Regions from separate parts of the Natronocella acetinitrilica genome, predicted to be linked through region 1. Evidence: predicted binding sites of a transcription regulator. Region 1 holds the regulator's gene; each other region holds the start of a gene.

What was found. Region 1 encodes sigma-54, which starts transcription at its own class of promoters, with help from an activator protein. Its sites were predicted from a motif close to TGGCANGNTNCNTGCTT; they were not measured.
Positions count from the first base shown of each region.
Region 2: the regulator sigma-54 is predicted to act here: its motif matches at 3,229-3,245, upstream of flgA (flagellar basal body P-ring formation chaperone FlgA).
Region 3: the regulator sigma-54 is predicted to act here: its motif matches at 4,135-4,151, upstream of J2T57_RS03515 (DUF3305 domain-containing protein).

Region 1 is NZ_JALJXV010000002.1:337,969-344,520, forward strand. Features, by position in the region: gene J2T57_RS04890 (calcium/sodium antiporter) at 1-171, shown strand, start outside; gene J2T57_RS04895 (KpsF/GutQ family sugar-phosphate isomerase) at 257-1,252, shown strand; gene J2T57_RS04900 (KdsC family phosphatase) at 1,252-1,815, shown strand; gene lptC (LPS export ABC transporter periplasmic protein LptC) at 1,808-2,383, shown strand; gene lptA (lipopolysaccharide transport periplasmic protein LptA) at 2,421-2,873, shown strand; gene lptB (LPS export ABC transporter ATP-binding protein) at 2,870-3,619, shown strand; gene J2T57_RS04920 (RNA polymerase factor sigma-54) at 3,820-5,328, shown strand; gene hpf (ribosome hibernation-promoting factor, HPF/YfiA family) at 5,402-5,740, shown strand; gene ptsN (PTS IIA-like nitrogen regulatory protein PtsN) at 5,849-6,325, shown strand; gene J2T57_RS04935 (HPr kinase/phosphorylase) at 6,376-6,552, shown strand, end outside.
Region 2 is NZ_JALJXV010000006.1:253,501-260,052, forward strand. Features, by position in the region: gene flgC (flagellar basal body rod protein FlgC) at 229-645, opposite strand; gene flgB (flagellar basal body rod protein FlgB) at 651-1,058, opposite strand; gene J2T57_RS13725 (CheR family methyltransferase) at 1,298-2,146, opposite strand; gene J2T57_RS13730 (chemotaxis protein) at 2,217-3,137, opposite strand; gene flgA (flagellar basal body P-ring formation chaperone FlgA) at 3,286-4,053, shown strand; gene flgM (flagellar biosynthesis anti-sigma factor FlgM) at 4,191-4,511, shown strand; gene J2T57_RS13745 (flagella synthesis protein FlgN) at 4,514-4,993, shown strand; gene J2T57_RS13750 (hypothetical protein) at 5,362-5,595, opposite strand; gene J2T57_RS13755 (MbcA/ParS/Xre antitoxin family protein) at 6,203-6,421, opposite strand; gene J2T57_RS13760 (S-methyl-5'-thioadenosine phosphorylase) at 6,534-6,552, opposite strand, start outside.
Region 3 is NZ_JALJXV010000002.1:41,500-48,051, forward strand. Features, by position in the region: gene J2T57_RS03490 (formate dehydrogenase subunit alpha) at 1-8, opposite strand, end outside; gene J2T57_RS03495 (transcriptional initiation protein Tat) at 62-271, opposite strand; gene J2T57_RS03500 (TorD/DmsD family molecular chaperone) at 356-976, opposite strand; gene J2T57_RS03505 (4Fe-4S binding protein) at 989-2,707, opposite strand; gene J2T57_RS03510 (DUF3306 domain-containing protein) at 2,870-3,520, opposite strand; gene J2T57_RS03515 (DUF3305 domain-containing protein) at 3,517-4,083, opposite strand; gene moaA (GTP 3',8-cyclase MoaA) at 4,487-5,494, shown strand; gene J2T57_RS03525 (substrate-binding domain-containing protein) at 5,526-6,488, shown strand; gene J2T57_RS03530 (DUF6494 family protein) at 6,506-6,552, opposite strand, start outside.

The DNA of each region.
Region 1 (6,552 bases):
GAACTCGGGTTGATCCAGCTGCTGCGCGACTACGGTGTCATGACGGCGCTCACGGTGATCCTGTGGCTGCTGTTGCTGACCAGACAGGGTATCGGGCGGCTGAGTGGCCTGTGCCTGGTAATGGCCTACCTGCTCTACCAGGCAATCCTGTTTGCCCTGCCCCACACCTGACTTGCACCGCCCCCGGCCGCAGCCGACAATGCCCGGCAGCAGCCACAACGTCCCTAATCCGGCACGACAGGGAGGACCGGTCGCCATGGCGAGCGCCGGCGAGACAGACTACGACGCAGACCAGCTCCGCGAGCTTGGCGGCCGCGTCCTGGAGCTAGAGGCCGGGTCCATCCTTGCCCTGCGGGAGCGGCTTGACGCCGGATTCGTTGCGGCCTGTCGATACATGCTCGGTTGCCGGGGCCGGATTGTCGTGCTGGGCATGGGCAAATCAGGCCACATCGGCGGCAAGATTGCCGCGACCCTGGCCAGCACCGGGTCGCCCGCCTTCTTTGTCCATCCCGGCGAGGCCAGTCACGGGGATCTCGGCATGATCACGGCTCAGGACGTGGTGCTGGCCCTGTCCAACTCCGGCGAAACCGGGGAAATCATCACCATACTCCCGCTGATCAAGCGACTGGGGGTCCCTCTGATCAGCCTCACCGGTAATCCGGCATCGACTCTGGCCCAGGCGGCCAGTGTCAACATCGACGTCTCCGTTGCCCAGGAGGCCTGCCCCCTGAATCTGGCCCCCACCTCGAGCACGACGGCGGCACTGGCCATGGGCGACGCGCTCGCCGTGGCGATGCTCGAGGCCCGGGGCTTCACCGCCGAGGACTTTGCCCGCTCCCACCCCGGAGGTCGACTGGGACGCCGGCTACTGCTGCTGATCGACGATATCATGCATACCGGCGACGCCCTGCCCCGGATCGGTGCCGACGCACCGCTTCGGGACGCGTTGCTGGAAATGAGCCGCACGGGCCTGGGGATGACCACGGTGCTGGATGACGACCACCGGCTGGTGGGCATATTCACCGATGGCGACCTGCGCCGCAGCCTGGATCGCGGCGTCGATGTCCATGACACGCGGGTCCGCGAGGTCATGACCCGCGGCGGACGTACCATCCAGCGCGGCGCACTGGCAGCGGAAGCGCTGCATCTCATGGAGGAACACAAGATCAACGCCCTGGTGGTCCTGGATCAGGACGGCCGCGTGATCGGCGCGCTCAACATGCACGACCTGCTTCGCGCCGGGGTGGTGTGATGGATACTTCGCTGCCGGTGATGTTCCGCCGGCCCTCCGACGACGTGCTCGCCCGGGCGGCCCGGGTTCGCCTGCTGGCACTGGACGTGGACGGCGTGCTGACGGACGGCACGATCTGGTACGGCGACAGCGGAGAGAGCCTCAAACCCTTCAACATTCTCGATGGCCTTGGCCTTCGTCTGCTGCTCGGCGCCGGCATTGCCGTGGCCCTGATCACGGCTCGCGACTCGAACCCCCTCCGCCGCCGGGCGGCGGACCTGGGGATTCCCCACGTCCACACCGCGGTGAACGACAAGCTTGCCACCTGGAAGGGGCTGCTCGCCGATTTGCAGCTTGACCCGACGCACGCGGCATTCATGGGGGATGACCTCATCGACCTGCCAGTGCTGCGCCAGGCTGGGCTTGCGCTCACCGTGCCGAACGCGCACCCGGCCCTGCAGGTTCATGCCCACTGGTGCGCAGAGCGTGAGGGCGGTGGGGGCGCGGTGCGGGAAGCCTGCGAACTGATCCTCGCCGCCCAGGGCAGCCTGCAGGCGATTCTGGAGCGCTACGGCCATGCATAGGCGCTGGGTGTTCCGCATCGTGGCCGGGCTGGTCATCGCCGCTGCAGGCTGGTGGATACTCGACGAGGACACGGTGGACCCGGTGGTCGCACCGGACAGTCTCGAGCGGGAGCGCACGCCGGATTACTTCGTCGAGAACTTCACCCTGGATGCCACCGATGAACAGGGCGTCCGAACCTATCGGCTGCAGGGCGACACCATGACGCACTTCATGGACGATGACCTCTGGCGGGTACAACAGCCCTGGATGATCTACTACACCGAATCCGGCTCGCCGTGGCATCTGCGCTCGGAGCGCGGCCGGGCGTGGAACAGCGTCACCGAAGCCATGCTGGAAGGCGACGTCACCATTCGCCGCGAGGCCAGCGACGAGAACCTTGAAGCCAACATCGACACCTCTGAAGTCTACCTTCGCCCGCAGGCCCGCTACGCTGAAACCGACCAGTACGCCGTTTACTACCGGGACGGCTTGCGCATCAGCGGGATCGGCGTGCGGGGCTACCTGGACAGACAACAGATCGAGATGCTCTCGGAGGTCAGAGGCGTATATGAACCTGCCGTCGACTAATCGGCTCCTGGGCCGACTTGCACTTTCAGTCCTTGCCTTGGTACTGACGAGCGCCGCTGCGGCCGAACCGATCTACCTGGATGCGGACGAAGCAGAAATAGACAATGTCTCCGGGGTCAGCGTCTATACCGGCAACGTGGTCATGACCCAGGGGTTGCGCGAGATCACCGGCGACCGCATGACGGTGCACACCACCCGCGAGGGTCGCGAGCTCTCCCGGGTCATCGTCGAGGGCCGCCCCGCCGTCTATACCCAGCAGCCCGACGACGGCACGGCGCTGGTGAGGGCCGATGCGCCGCGCATGGAGTACTTTGCCACCGGACCGGAACGGATCATCCTCATGGACGGCGGCCGCATCACCCGCGGGCGCAACGAGTTCACCGGTGAGGTCATCGAATACAATCTGGAAACCGAGGTCGTCAATGCCCGGGGCGATGACGATACCGGCCGACGCATCCGCATCACACTGTTCCCCGAGGATGAAGAATGAGCGCTGTGCCCGCTGAAGCCGATAGCACGCTTCGCGTGGTGGACATCAAGAAGAGTTACCGCAAGCGCGTCGTGGTGCGTAGCGCATCCCTGTTGGTGAATACGGGTGAGGTGGTGGGCCTGCTCGGGCCCAATGGCGCTGGCAAGACAACCTGCTTCTACATGGTGGTGGGCCTCGTGCCCACCGACGGCGGTCGCATCGAACTGGATGGCAAGGACATCACCCGACTGCCCATGCATGTACGGGCCCGGCGTGGTGTCGGCTACCTGCCCCAGGAAGCCTCGGTGTTCCGCAAACTGAGCGTTGCCGACAATCTGATGGCCATTCTCGAGACCCGGCCCGAACTCAACCGGCAACAGCGCCGAGACCGGGTGGGTGAGTTGCTCGACGAGTTCAACGTCAGTCACCTGCGCGACCAGATGGGCATCAGCCTGTCCGGGGGCGAGCGGCGCCGTGTGGAAATTGCCCGCGCGCTGGCGGCAAACCCGCGTTTCATTCTGCTGGATGAACCCTTCGCCGGGGTCGACCCCATTTCCGTCCTGGATATTCAGGAGATCATCCGCCACCTGGCCGCCCGGGGAATCGGCGTCCTGATCACGGACCACAATGTGCGCGAGACCCTCGGCATCTGCCAGCGTGCCTACATTCTGAGCGGTGGGGAAGTCATTGCCGAAGGCGGCGCGGAAGACATTCTGGCCAACCAGCGGGTGCGGGAAGTCTACCTCGGTGAAGGTTTCCGCATGTGATCATGGCCACGGCGAACCCGTTGACACGCAAGACTCGGGCCATGCGCTGTTCTCAGCGCCTGTCTTTTCCGTTACGATGATCCGGACGCTTCGCCACGACGTTGAATGCATGCGGAATCCGGCACCACAAAAAGGCTACATGATCAATGGCAGCGCCGCTCCGGCGCCCATTTACCATGTAATCCGGTAACCCCCTGCCCATGAAACAGTCGCTACAACTTCGACTCGGCCAGACCCTCACAATGACCCCACAGCTGCAGCAGGCGATCCGCCTGTTACAGCTATCGACACTTGAGCTGCGCACCGAGATCCAGCAGGCCCTGGATTCCAACCTCATGCTGGAACCGGCGAGTGAACACGACGACGAAATCGACGAGGAAGCCATCGCCGACAACCGCGATGGGGACGATGCCGAAGCCCGACAGCAGGCGGAGCGGGATGAAGCCCGCCGCGAGGTTGCCGAACGGGAAGTCGACGAGTCCAACAACACCGCACCCGACGATATCCCCGACGACCTGCCCCTGGATTCCGACTGGAACGACGTCTATGACGGAGCCACCAGCTACAGCGCCGGCGACAGCGATGAGCAGATGGACTCCTGGGAGAGCCGCTCCAGCAGCAGTCGCAGTCTGCAGGACCACCTCCAGGAGCAACTCGAACTGAGTCCGCTGAACGAGCGCGATCGCGCCATCGGCGAGGCCATCATCGACTCGGTGCGGGACGACGGCTACCTCAGCAGCAGCCTGGACGACATCCTCGCAGCGCTACCCCCGGAGTGGGAAGTCGAACTTGATGAGGTCGAGGCCGTGCGCCATCTCATCCAGCGCTTCGATCCCCTGGGGGTTGCCTCGGTGAACCCGCGGGAAGCGCTATTACTGCAATTACAGGTCCTGCCGCCGGACACGCCCTGGCTGGAGCCGGCCATCCGTCTCGTTGACCAGCACCTGGAATTGCTCGGCAGCCGGCAGATCGCCCAGCTGACCCGGCGCATGAAGCTCGATCAGGAAGAGCTGCAGCACGTCCTTGCGCTGATCCGCACCCTGGATCCACGGCCCGGCTCGCAGATCAGTGACCGGCAGGCCGAATATGTGACTCCGGACGTCTACGTGCGCAAGGTTCAAGGTGCCTGGCGAGTCGAGTTGAACCCGGAGGCAACGCCACGGGTGCGCGTCAACAGTTATTATGCGAGTCTGGTGCGGCGGGCGGACAGCAGTAACGAGAATACGACCCTACGGCAGCATCTGCAGGAGGCACGGTGGCTCATCAAGAGTCTGCGCAGTCGCAACGACACGCTGCTGAAAGTCGCCACATGTATTGTCAATCATCAGCAGGACTTCTTCGAGTTTGGCGAGGAGGCGATGAAGCCGCTGGTGCTGCGGGAAGTTGCCGAAGAGGTGGAGATGCACGAGTCCACCATCTCCCGCATCACGACCCAGAAATACATGTATACCCCCAGGGGCACATTCGAGTTCAAGTACTTCTTTTCCAGCCATGTCCATACCGTGGACGGTCAGGAGTGCTCCGCAACATCGATCCGCGCACGCATCAAACGACTGATCGCCGACGAGGACGAGAGCAAACCCCTCAGCGACAGCCGACTGGCGGACATACTGAAGGATGAAGGCATCAATGTCGCCCGACGCACGGTGGCGAAGTACCGGGAGTCCATGGCCATCGCTTCATCCAACGAACGAAAGCGCATTGCCTGAGCGCGGTGTCGTCGGCCCGGTAAACGGCCGCCCCCACCCAGGGCCCTGAATAAGAGATACTAAGGAGAGCGCCATGCAAGTCGATATTACGGGCCATCACGTTGATCTGACCGATTCTCTCCGCGACTACGTTCAGCAGAAGTTCATCCGTCTTGAGCGACACTTTGACAACATGGTGGACGCCCACGTGATTCTGACGGTGGAAAAACTTGACCAGAAGGCCGAGGCGACACTGCAGCTTGGCGGCGCGAAACTGTTCGCGGACGCGGTGTCCGGAGACATGTACGCTGCCATCGACGCACTGATCGACAAACTGGACAGGCAGGTGAAGAAGCACAAGGAGAAACTCACCGACCATCATCGAGTCGAAGGCCTTCAGGCGAAAGCGGCCGGTGGTGATCTCGAGGAGTGACCAGGCTGGCCGGCGATGCCCTGGGCGGCATCTCCGGTCGACATACACTGAACGGGCAGGCCGTTTGCCCAGGGGCGGGGCCGGATCGGCGATCCGGCGTGCAAACCAATGATCAAGATTGCCGACCTGTTGACCCAGGACCGCATCGGCTGCGATGTGGCCGTATCCAGCAAGAAACGCGGGCTGGAAGTGCTCAGCGAACTCGTGGCGGGCGAAGCAGCCGGTCTGAACGCGGGCGCTATCTTCAACAAGCTGATAAGTCGCGAAAAACTCGGGAGCACCGGGCTTGGCAAAGGCGTTGCCTTGCCTCACGCCCGCGTGGAAGGCAGCGATACCGCCACTGCCGCTTTCATCAAGCTTCCCGAAGGCATCGATTTCGATGCCTTCGACCGACAGCCGGTGGATCTGCTGTTTGCCCTGGTCGTGCCGGAGCACTTTACCGACGAGCACTTGCAGATCCTCGCGCGGCTGGCGGAGATGTTCAGCGACCCTGAATTCTGCAACCGGCTGCGCGAAGCGGATTCGGCGTCTGCCCTGCATGATCTGCTGACGGCCTGGAACGGCGACCAGGCCGCCGACGGTTGATGCCCGGAATTTTATTCGACCAGGACCGGACCGAGCTGTCGGACAGCGCCATGACAACGGCAACCGTCATCCCCGGGACCTTAGTCCGGATCTTCAACAAAGGCGTGCTGCTGACTGGTGACAGCGGCATTGGCAAAAGCGATCTGGCCCTGGCGCTGATGGATCGCGGCCATACGCTTGTCGCAGACGATGCGGTAGAACTCTCGGTGACGGCGGACCGTCTGACC
Region 2 (6,552 bases), on a different contig from region 1:
CCAGTGCGCGCCTTGCTGGCTAGGCGCGGCGACGAGCCATAGCCGTCGCTATGGTGAGGAGCTGCAACACCGCCAGCGAGGCGCGCACTGGCTCCCGAAGGGCAGGTCGGCAAAACGCTGTCGCGGTGTTGGCATCGCTCGACGTGGGCCCGCCACGCCTTCGCGATGCCGCCTTGCGACAGCGTTTTGCCGACCCGCAGCAAGATGACGAACTCATGATTCACGACACTACCGGCCAAGCTGCAGGGTCTGCAGCAGCAAATCGCGGGAGGTGGTCATCACCTCCACGTTGTTCTGGTAGGAGCGGGAGGCCGAGATCATGTTGACCAGCTCTTCCACCGTGTTGACGTTGGAGCGGTACACGTAACCGTTCTCGTCCGCCTCGGGGTGATCGGGCATGTGCAGTGCCTTGTTCGGCGCCTCGCTCTCGATGACATCCCGCACCCGCACGCCAACGGTATTGCCATCGTTGCCGCGCACCGCCTGCAGCGTGGCCGAGAACACGGGATGCCGCGCCTTGTAGGCGGCCTCCGGCGTGCCGGCCATGGTCTCGGCATTGGCCAGGTTGCTGGCGGTCATGTTCAGACGCAGGGACTGCGCCGTCATGGCTGACCCTGCAACGTCAAACACCTTGAACAGAGACATGCTCCCTACTCCCCTCGAATCGCGCCGATAAGACCGGTGATGCGATCACCGAGAAAATTCAGACTGGCCTGATATCCCACCGCGTTCTCCGCGAACTGGGCCTGCTCCACGTTGCTCTCCACCGTGTTTCCATCCAGCGATGGGCTGTAGGGCTGGCGGTAGAGCAGTTCCATGGAGGCGTTGCCGCCGGCTTGCGCGCGCAGATGATTGCCGTGGGTGGTCGCCATCTGCAGTTGCCCACCGCGCTGCGAGCCTTCTGCCGCCCGCAGCGCGGCCTGGAAATCGAAATCCCGCGCCTTGTAGTTCGGGGTGTCCGCATTGGCCAGGTTCTGCGACAGCACCTGGTGGCGCTCACCGCGCAGCTTCAGCGCCGCCGCGTGCAGACCCATTGCCTTGTCCAGAGATATGCTCATGACCTGCCCTCACGATTGTTCGAGAGGGGTTATGCGAAAGGTGTGCCAGCGCGTCGCCAGGAGGACGATCACAAAGGAAACAACAGGGTTTAGCGGTGAGGAACGCCGCAGCGGTGCGGCGCCAGGGCCGGGGTCAAGCTTTCGGCCCAAGCGCCGATAACCCGAACAGGCGGAATTTTGACAGGGCTCCGGCGGCAAGCCGGCGGCAAGGTCTTGCCGCCATCGCTCGAAACTCCGGGCTAACGACGCTCAGTCACCTTGTTGCGCAAGCGGTAGAGTACGCCGCCGTGGCTGCGCACCATCTCCAGATCATCGGCATGCCGGGCCAATGACTCCGAAGCACCAACAATCAGGTAGCCGCCCGGTGACAGCTGCTGGCACATCCGCCGCAGGATATCCTCGCGGGATTGCGCCGAGAAATAGATCAGGACGTTGCGGCAGAAGATCAGGTCGAAACGGCCAAGACTCGTGAAGCTCTCGAGCAGATTGTGGCTCTGAACCTTCACCCTGCCGCGGATCTCGGGCCGTGCCTCCCAGGTATCGTCGTCGACCTGCTGGAAGAAACGTTTGCGCCGCTCAAGGGACAGCCCACGGCTGATGGCACTGCCGCCATAGCGGGCAAGACGCGCCTGGGCGACCATGGCGGGAGAGATATCGGTGCCAACGATTTCTGCCTCCAGACGCTGCCCGGCGGCAATGAATTCCTGCAGCGCCATGCTGATGGAATAAGGCTCCTGCCCGGAGGAACAGGCGGCAGACCAGATCCGGACGCGGGGTTTTCCAGCCTTGACGAACTCGGGAAACAGCCGCTCCTGCAGAATGGAAAACGGGTAGAGATCACGAAACCACTGGGTTTCGTTGGTGGTCATGGCCTCGATTACACGGCCACGCAGGCCGCCGGCGCGATTGCTCTGCACCTGCCGCACCAGTTCACCAAGGTTGGCGATCCCCTCCCGAACCATCAACTGGCCCAGGCGACTCGATACCAGGTACTGCTTGTTGTCACCCAGAACGATCCCGCAGGATTGCTCCAGAAAACCCCGGAAGGCCTGGTAATGGTCCGGATCAATTTGCCTGCCTGCAGACAAGCCGCGCTCCCGTTTAATCTGTCTGAAAGAAAGAAGCGGCGACAGTCGTCGCCACTCCCTGGCTAGTCTATCAGGCTGCGTCCAGGCGTTCCGTGACCTTCTTTGACAACTCGTCGGCGGCAAACTTGGCGAGGAAGTCGTCGGCACCAACGCGTTTCACCATGTTGCCGTTGAACACACCACTGAGCGAGGTGTGCAGCAGCACATGCAGGTGCTTGAGATTGTCCCGCTTGCGGATCTCGGAGGTCAGCGTATAGCCGTCCATGCGCGGCATTTCGATATCGGAAATCACCATCAGCATGGACTCGAGGGGCGTTCCCGCCGGCGCACCCGCCCATTGATCCAGCATTGCGAGCGCCTCTTCACCATTCTTGGCCAGGCTCACCTGCACGCCGATCTGCTGCAGGGTATCCCGCACCTGTTTGCGCGCAACAACGGAGTCATCCACCACAAGTACGTGACGGTCGATGGCGTCGTCCCTGGACTCCTGTTCACTCGCGGCTGCGACGCGCTCCGCCCTGGTGACTTCGGCCATCACCTTTTCCACATCCACGATCTGCACCAGTCGGTCATCTACCCGCGTCACGCCGGTAAGGTAGGCCGAGCCGGAGGCACCGCTGGGCGGCGGCATGATGTCCTGCCAGTTCAGGTTAACGATGCGATCAACGCCACGGACGACGAACCCCTGGGTCGTGCGGTTGTACTCGGTGACGATAATCGAGGTTTCACCGCTGGAATCCACCGGCTTGCCGGTGGTTGCCAGGCTCAGATCGAGCACGGCAATGGTCTTGCCGCGAATATGGGCGACCCCGGCCACCGCCGGATGGGCATGCGGCATGCGGATCAGCTTGGGCGTGCGAATGACCTCACACACCTTGAACACGTTGATTCCGAAGATCTGTGCACCGTTCAGGTTGAACAGCAGCAACTCCAGCCGGTTCTGGCCGACCAGATTGGTTCGCTGGTCCACCGTTTCTATGATGCTGGCCATGTGCGTTATCTCGCGTTGTCGTTATTGTCCACCCTATCGACCGCGTGCCTGGTTTCTGAAGCCCACCGGATTCACCCAGGGCGGTCGATGTTGGCACCGTTACTGCATACCTGATCTGCAAGCCTTTGAAGGCATGAGGATCACACACGTGACAGAGCTTATCCGTGGCAGGCACGACACAACGCTGACCGGCGTCACAACTTCGAGCGTCGGTTTTCCGGCACTGGGCGTCATCGTTCTGACGTTGCTGCTGCTGACGCCCCTTTTGGCCGGTGCGGCAAACGGTGTTCAGTCACTGGAGAGCATTCGCGATGCCGCCCGCGTTTACGCAGAGGGGCAACTGCTCTCGCCCGGCCAACGCGGCCAGGTGACCATCGGGCGACTCGACCCGCGTTTGCGGCTACGCCAGTGCAGCCTGCCGCTGGAGACCTTTCAGCACCAGACCAATCGCCAGGGTGGCCGCACCACCATCGGCGTGCGCTGCGCCGACCAGGCCCCATGGACGATCTACGTATCGGCCCAGGTGGACAGCTTTGTGGAGGTCTACACCGTTGGCCGCACGCTCAGCCGCGGCGAACGTCTGCGGGAAGCAGACCTGAGTCTGCTGGAGGTCAACGTCGGCACTTTGGGCCATGGCTATTTCACGGAGGCCGATCAGGTGGTGGGCATGGAGTTGCGGCGACCAGCCCGGTCCGGGGAGGTACTCACTCCAGCGATGATCACGCTCCCTGAACTGGTACGCCGCGGTCAGACCGTAACGGTGCTGGCCAGCAGTGGCTCCGCCCAGGTCAGCATGCGTGGCGAGGCGATGGAAGGTGGCGCGATGGGCGATCGTATTCGGGTACGAAACGTGCAGTCCCAGCGAGTGATCGAGGGCGAAATCATTGGAGATGGCCGTGTTAGAGTGCGGCTCTGAACGCCGCGGGACTCGACCATCGAAATCTGATCGGCGGGCTAAAGTTTCAGCACGGGCTGCCGATCACAGTCGAGTAAGGAGCGAAGGGTCGCTCCATGACAGTTGCGACGGCCGAAAAGCGGCTTAGGAGTAATCGGATGACCAATCCAATTAACGGCGGAAACCAGGGCGTTGATCGGGCACTGGCCGAGAGCCTGCGCAATCGCCAGACCAGCGAAGTGACCAATCGACCTGGTAGCCAGGCGACGGGCGACAACGCTGGCTCGGCATCCGCCGAGCTCACGGCCAATCAGTCCGAGCGCTTGCAGGCCATTGGCGCCGCCATCGGGCAAACACCGGACGTGGACATGGCACGTGTGGAAGCCATTCGCCAGAGCATCGCCGATGGCAACTACCCCATCGACGCCGACGCCATTGCGGGGCGCTTTATCGAACTTGAAGGCCTGCTGGAGCGATAATCGTGACGGCAACAACAAGCGCAACGCTGGCATCACTGCTGACGGAATTGCTGGAGCGCAGCGAACACCTGCAGGATGCCCTGATTGAGGAACAACGGTGCATCGCCGGTCGTGATCTTGCTGCGCTCGGCGCGGCCGTCCAGCGCAAGATGGCGCTACTGGATGATGTTCAGACGCTGGACGCGCAGCGCCGGGCGATGGTTCTCGCCCAGGGGCTGCCCGACACCAACTCCGGCATGAACGAACTGCTCTCGCGCAGTAGCGACGACGCGGTTCAGGAATTGTGGGCGACACTGCTCCGCAGCCTGCAACAAGGGCAGGCGATGAACGAAGCCTGTGGGGCAATCATCCGCCGCAGCCTGGAAGACAACCACCGGCTGCTGGAAGTCCTGCGCGGCGAGCCGATGGAAAGTGACCAGGCAGCTTACGGCCCCGGCGGCACCCAACAGCCACGATCCGGCCGAGATCTCGGCAGCGCCTGATACCCCTCCTCTGAGTTCTTCGCAAAAACATTCGTTCTGTCTATCAAAAATTTCAATTTGATAGACAGAACGAATGTTGCAGGCAAAAAAAACCCGGCCGCCTGGGGGATGGGCCGGGTGGCGCAGACTAAGGGGACAGGGTGCGCCAACGCGAGAAGAACTTCAGCAAGGACAGACAGGTATTCAAAACTCCTAAATACTGTACAACATATGCATCAATATAATCTCTTTCGGCGATCCGTGCAACCCCTGTACAAGAATTTTGTAAGAATCGCCTGACAACTTGAAAAAGCATAACGTATCTGACAAAAAATGCACCCCCCTGCCGATGTGACAGTCGGCAGCATGGGCCGAAAGCCGGGCGGCCATCAGTCTGTGCGGCGTCGACGCCGCATGAGGGTTCGTAGCGCGTACAGGCAAAGCAGCAGGGTCGTCAACCAGAATGCCATGGAGACGACGAAGGCCCAGAACATGTAGGACTCCGCCGAGAAACCGAACCCGTAACGGATCACGACGTAGGGAAACGTGCGGGAGAACCAGTCCATGAAGGCGATGCCCGGCCAGAGAAAGATCGCGCCCAACCAGTTCAACGAGAGGCCCAAGGGATCATCTCCATCGCTGCGCTCAGTGTCTTTCCGGACCGCCCACCACCACCAAAAACGACAACGGCCCCAAAGCAGGGGCCGTTGTCGATCGGGAATCTGGTGGAGCCAGGCGGGATCGAACCGCCGACCTCCTGCATGCCATGCAGTTGTCGATACCGCTGCAAGGACTTGATGTTGAAAGTATCACACCAAGGACAAGTTGTCCAAAACCTTAGCCGAGGCATCGCGCCAAGTCATTGATTACTGGATATCGGAGAGCGGTTTGGACAACAGCTGCATCCCCACCTTGTTGACGTCAAACGCCCCGCCAGAAGCCTCAACCCTTGTCACGGCGCGCATTGATAGCACGGATGTAGGCCTGCGTGAGAGACTCGGCGACCTCCCTCGGATCTGTTATTTCCTTCGCGGACGGTGCCGCCGAGCGCTGAGGCTGCGCATTCCGCGCGGCAGAGACAATCCGCCGCCACTGCTTATCGCTCCACGTGATCCCTTCCGCAGCGAGCGATTCTCTCGAAGCCTGGTTCAGATACCGGCGAATTTCCGCACGCGTAGGTTTGGCCATAACCACCTCTTGATTCACCCTCCACCGATGGCAACGCCCGCATCAGGAGGCCGAGCCGTACTTTAGCCGACCAAGCGTCTCCACTACGGCTTTGGTACCCTCCTCACTGGCTGCAGCCACCTCCAGCGGAGAGCGCCCATTGAACATATGGTGGGGCCGCCGCAGGAACTCCCTCGCTAAATCCAGATCCTTGTAGACGTCCAGCGCCATCGCCCGGGTTCGGGCAATTCTGACGAGGCGTTTGCTCCCACTGTCCGGCATGTTCCATCCTCCTTGAATAGCTTCGCACCCATAGAGTAACTCCGATTTCGCAAACTGGAGAAACTCCGGCTAACTGCTCAAACACCCCGATATTGCGTGCCGCCTTCAACGCCTAATCGTTGTTCTCCAGC
Region 3 (6,552 bases), 300 kb from region 1:
AGTTTCATGGTGATCCTCCTCTACGGAAAGCGATCTCCTGACCATTGCCCGGAGGCAACGATCAGAAGTCCGCCCTCGCGTAATAATCCCGAATATGCTGGGTCTCGTGGTAACCACGCACCTCGTCAGTCACTTCCGTTGAAGTGTCCTCGGGTGCAGCAGCTGCCGCAGTTCCCAACCCGGCCGTCACGGCGACTGCACCACCCGTGGCAGCCATGGTCTTCAGGAACGTGCGCCGGGCTTCAAGGCCCGTCTTGTCCTGCTTTTTCATCGCTGGCTCCTCCTCACCATGGTCATTACGCAATTGCTTACCCTCTCGAAAGAACTCCCTGCATAAACCAGACCGCCCTGTCCCTCAGGTCGGCATCGCAAAGTACCGCTGCTCCAGCCGGACAAACGCTTCTCCGAGACAACCGACCGCCTTGTAGAAACCGGCCGACGGCGCCTCCTGGAGTTCGTGGAAAAAGCGCCCCATCCAGCGGTGGATGTGACGCTCGAAAAACTGCTTCTGCCACTCGAAGTCCACATCATCATCACCGATGACGACGGCCATGACTTCACAAATAGCCGCGACATGATCTTCTGGCTCGCTGACGCCCTTCTGGCGTTCGATGCCCAGGGCATCCATATCCTGCCGCAACAGGATCAACGGCCGCTCCATGAGCGAGCCGGTTTCAAACCAGGACGCATAAGGCGTGATCTCACCCCCGCCAACACCAATGAACACATCCTGGTATTCCTGATCAAGCGCCTGCCTCGAGGCGCGCTCTGCAGCGATGCGCAGCGTCGACCACGCATTGGCGATCTCGTCGCGATTGCGTTCGGCCGTTGTTTCGTCGATGCCTTTCAGCAGCGCCAGGATTTCATCCGACGGCGGCCCTGCGAGCAGATTGCCCAACAGGTTCCAGGTGCCAGCACGCAGCGCATCCGCACTGCGGTCCTCGGCTTCTGTCCTGGCAGTATCAGTTCCGGTCATTGATTCGACACCTCATTGCGGCCCATACCACTTGGGCTTGGAGCCCGCTTCGAAATCATCCTTGAACAGGTCCACCACCCGGCAATCACCGCACATTTTCAGGCGGCGCAAGGCCTCATCACCCTGGAACATGTGGTGGCTGCCCAGCCGCTCGGTCATGCGATTGATCACACTAGGCGTGGCGAAGGGCTTGCCGCAGCTGATGCAGCGGAAAGGCTCTTCCTCGTTCAGCACGCGCAGTTGACGGCGCTCTTCGCGATCGTAGAGGAATCTCGGCTCAAGCTGGATCGCGTCCTCGGGGCAGGCCGTCTGGCACAAACCGCACTGCACGCAAAGGTCTTCGACGAAACGAAGCTGCGGCTTGTCACCCGCATCGGTCAACGCCCGTGTCGGACAGACCTGTGGGCAGGACATGCAAAGCGTGCAGGCATCTTCATTTACCAACACCTGGCCAAACGGCGCACCCGATGGCAGAGCCACATTGTGCTGCTGCTCCGGCGCGTGCTCGAACAGATGGTCGATTGCAAGACGCAGCGTGCCGCGCTTCTCGTTGAATGTGTCGAACGTTGCAGGCGTCACCCCGAGACCATCGAAATCTGCCAGTGCGGCATGCGCGTCGGCGGCATCATCAAGCCACCGCAACGCATCGGCGCCATACCCCATACCCGCAAGCAACGGCTGCGCATAGCTGATCTGCTCGCGCATCGCCCGACGAACCATGGGTGCAAGCTGCTCGGTATCGAGCAACACGACCTGCTCCGCCCCATAGGCGAATGCGGAAAACCACAGGTCCATGCCCGCTGCACCAACCTCGGCAACCCGCACGGGAATGACGCGGTCAGGCAGTTCTGCGGCGATCCGGCGAAGACGCTCGACGCCTGCCTCTTCGTCGTGGAACAGCAGGATCGGCCGCTCACCGCCGGCTTCCCGATACGCCGCCAGCATCGCCTTGACCCGGGCAATCTGATCCCGCGGGCCCGGATACGCATAGATGATCGCGCCGGTGGGGCAGACACTTGTGCAGCTGCCACCGCCCTGGCACAGGTACGGATCGACCTCGATGGCATCACCAATCGAGCCGATGGCGCCGGTGGGGCAGGCATCGAGGCAGCGGGTACAGCCCGTCAGGCCGCTGTCGCCATGGGCGCAGATGTCAGGGTTGTAGTTGAAAAACTTGGGCTTTTCGAACTCCCCCGTCATTTCCGGAATTTCGTCGAGCGCCCGTTGCAGCCGCGGATCATCGTCGCCGACGGGGTAGTAACCAAACGGCGGCACCTCAAAACCAATGGCCGCTTCAGGCTGCAGATCAACGACCAGGTCGAAGTAGGGATGACCGGAATCATTCAGCTCCGAGATGTTGAGCGCTTCACCCTGCGCCGGTTGCAGATGAGCCACGAAATGCCCCAGGTGCCCCTGCAGGCTTGCCAGAGAACCCCGCAACACCACTACGGCGGGATCGTCGCGGACGGCCGCGAGTTCGGCGGACAGGGTGGCGGCGTCGGCCGTTACCACAACGGTAACGCGCAGATGCTTCTGCAGGCTGGCGGCCGCGGCCAATGCACCTTCTTCCGGCCCAACCACCAGCACATAACCCGCCGAGCGGTAGCCCACCAGCGAGGTTGGTTCAACGTCCACGGCAAGTGCCGCCTGCAATGCGGAATCGCGCGCCGCCGCGTTCTTGCCTGACGCCGGCAACGGCACACCCACATAGACGGAAAGGAACTCAGTCATGTCACCTCAGTCATTCTTAATGGCAGGTTCAGATGCGGGCGACCCGGACCTGCAACCTGCACCAAAGTTCTTGCAATATACGGGCCGGAAAAATCCGACCATTCAGGCAGAAAACGGTAAAGCGTCTCGCACCGATCAAGTGCGCTGCGTCAATTCGCACCATCAGCCCTGCAAACGATCGGGGCGCTCTGCCTCGGCTTGTTCCAATTCCTGGCTGGTCGTCTTCTCTGCCAGCTCTTCTATGTCAGGCAACTTTTCGCCGCGGGACTCCGCTGCGATGCGTGCCTGAGCATCCTCTTCCGACATTTCCAGACCCTTTTCACGCAGTCGATCCCGCAGCTTGGTGGCCTCCCGGGCGATGGCGGACTTCAGGTCATGCGGAACGATGTCACCCATGGGCGTGAAGTTGGTGTAGTCATCCGCATACTCGGCGCAGAGACAGACCTTGTTGAATTTGGCCGAATGAAACACCCGGGCCAGGGCTTTCATGCGCAGGGCAGGCGAGATGTTTTTCGCCATGAACATGCTGACGTCGGAATCCTGATCCAGGCTCTCGACCTCGGGCATGTCCTCATCGGTGAGTTCGTCGTAAGGCTTTCCAGTTCGCGGATCAACCTTGACCTCCGGCTCTTCCGGCCCCGCGACTGCATCTGTATCGACGGACTCCGCCGCAGGCTCCTCCTCAAGCCGCTCACCCTTGCCAAGGGCCTGCTTGCGGCGGGACCAGCGACTGAAAAAATCAGGCTCTTCCACGGCGGTTGCCGTCGGCACGGCATCCGCCCGCCACTTGAAGCCGTCTTTCTCTGTGCTCACTTGGTGCCTCCACTCCAGTCATCGTCGGGGCTGAAATCCCCAACCGCGGCGTCGTAGAGCGCTGAACTTCGCTTCTTGCCGCGTTTCTTTTTCTTTCTCGGAACATAATGCTTGGCGGCGAACTCGGCGAGCCAGACGCCGACCTCAGGCGGCATGGGGACCGTCCTCACCGCTTCGTCCACGGACCGCAGATCCGTGGAGTCCATGGCCTGCGCCTCGCCCAGACTCACGGTCACCTCAACTGGCAACAGTTCGTTGTCGTCGGTCCAGCGGACAACCACGTAGACCACCGGCGTCTCCTCGGCCAGGTTGAGGAAGTAATCCTCTGCTTCGGAGCGCTCCAGCCGTATCCGCAAGCCGCGCCACATGAAAAGCTCACCGTCCGGCCCCGAACGCATGAGCACTTTCTCCCGGGTATCGGAACCGAAGCGTTCTCCTACAAGTACGCCGCCAATCTGCCAGCGCCGATGGTCTCCACGGGCCTCGCCAGCGGGAGCGCCAACCACAACCGCAACCGGCAGCTCCTTGAGCCCGGACCACTCGCTTTGTGATGGCTGCTCCATACGTGCTCTCCCAGAAATGACCCAGACGCAGACCGTCGATTGCGATCCGCTAAGCAAAACACATACCACTCGCTTCCATATAAGCTTGCCACGTTTACGGGCAGGACGTGTAGTACCTCTGTAGTGGCATGGCACACAATCCGCCCCCACTTGACTTTAGACAAACTCCGGACCAATCGACCCCTGGCCATGAGTCAAAAATAACCAGCAAGGGATAAATGGGTACATTATCGACCATGGTGCCATGCACAATTCCTGTGATCCGCACCGTTTTCACCACACGCTACAACGTTCGGCCTACGCCGTGCCCATAGGCATGGTTCTTGTATCCACACGCCCAACAGCCGACACTAGTAGGTCGGCATGACCGGATACCACATAACAATTCGCAGGGGCCCTGCAAATGAGCGAGCTGCAAAACGGAGAAACCAAACTCGTCGATCGATTCGGTCGGCACGTGACCTATGTTCGAATCTCGGTGACGGATCGCTGCGATTTTCGCTGCGTCTATTGCATGAGCGAGGACATGACGTTTCTCCCCCGCGCGCAGCTCCTGACGCTGGAGGAAATGGCCCAAATGGGCCAGGCATTCACCGAACTCGGGGTCAGAAAGCTCCGCATCACCGGCGGAGAACCGCTGGTGAGAAATAACGTGATCTGGCTCTTCCAGCAGCTCGGCCAACTCCCCGGCCTCGACGAGTTGACCCTGACCACCAATGGCTCGCAGCTAGACCGCCTTGCCCAGCCGCTGCGTGATGCCGGCGTACGGCGCATCAACATCAGCCTCGATAGCCTTGACGCCGAGCGTTTCCGGCGCATCACTCGCGTCGGTGACCTCGATAAGGTCATGCGCGGTATCGATGCCGCACTTGAAGCAGGATTCGAGAAGATCAAGATCAACACGGTCGCCATGCACAACCGCAACGAGGATGAAATTCTCGACCTTGTCGATTTCGTCCACGCACGCGGAATGGACATCAGCTTCATTGAGGAAATGCCGCTCGGGGAAATCTCCCACGACCGGGCCGAATCGTACATGTCCTCTGACGAAGTGAGAGAGCGGATCGAGACCCGCTACCAGCTGACGCCCACCACGGAGACAACCGGTGGGCCGTCGCGGTACTTCAGGATCCCCGGCTCAAGCAGCAAGGTCGGTTTCATTTCTCCCCATAGCCACAATTTCTGCGAGAGCTGCAACCGGGTACGAGTTACCACCGAGGGTCAATTACTCCTGTGCCTGGGTCAGGAACACTCGATGGATCTCAAGAAAGTCATGCGCAGTAATCCCGGCGATATGCAGGCCTTGAAGCAGGCTATCATCGACTCCATGGCGATCAAGCCCAAGGGTCATGACTTCAACCTGGACGTCAAGCCCGTGCTGTTCCGGCACATGAGCGTGACTGGCGGCTGACAGGGGCCGCGCAGACAGGGAGGCACGACAGATGGATGCGCCTGCCGCGCAACCGCAAACAGGACCAGCAAGCGGCCATTGTGGCGGCACCCGATTGCGGGACGAGGCTCCGCCGCGCTTCATGAATGTTCGCCAGGTGGCGGATTACCTCCACTTGAACGAAAAAAAAGTCTACGCCCTGGTTGGCGAAGGCAATATCCCGGCAACCAAGGTCACCGGGAAGTGGATGTTCCCCCGGGATCTCATCGACCGCTGGTTGATCGAATCCAGTTACGGTGGCGTTCTCACAGACCGGCTGGCACTCGCGGGCAGTGACGACCCGCTGCTGTACCGGGCGATCATGCAGTTGGCTCGCGACATTCGCGCTCAGGCCCTGGTCAGCTACACACCCACTGGAGCCACCCTCGGTCTGGGACTGTTGGCCAGACACCGGGCAGACATGTGTGCAATCCACTGGGGTCCGGCACGGGAGAGCCAGCATCGACATGCCGCGCTGCTTAACCAGTACCCCCAGCACCATGACTGGGTCCTGGTCAGGGTGTTTCATCGCCAGCAGGGACTGATGGTGCGTCGAGAGCATCTCGCCGAACTGCCGGAGTTGCTGGAAGCGCCGCTGCGCTGGGCCATGCGGCAAGAAGGGTCGGGCTGCCACCGCTTTCTGCAGGAAGCGCTGGCCAGCCGCCAGGTCGACCTTGTAACCATTCAGGAACGGGCGACCTGCACCGCCCTCTCGGGACGAGACGCCGCGGCTGCACTCGCCATGGGCCGCGCCGACATCGCACCCGGCAGCCAGGGTATGGCCACCGAAGCGGGGCTCGCGTTCGTGCCGGTGGGCTGGGAGTCGTTCGACCTTGCTCTGTATCGCGGTGTGTACTTCCGCAAACTGTTCCAGCAGCTTCTGGAGGAACTCCGTCAACCACGCTGTCGGGCTCTGGCGGAAGAGTTGGGTGGATACGACTTCAGCGAACTGGGCAGAATGGTCTGGGCCGCCTGAGCGACGGCCCGGACGACTCAGGCTTTCAGGTCCAGCGCCTCACGCACGGCCGTCTCGATTTCCC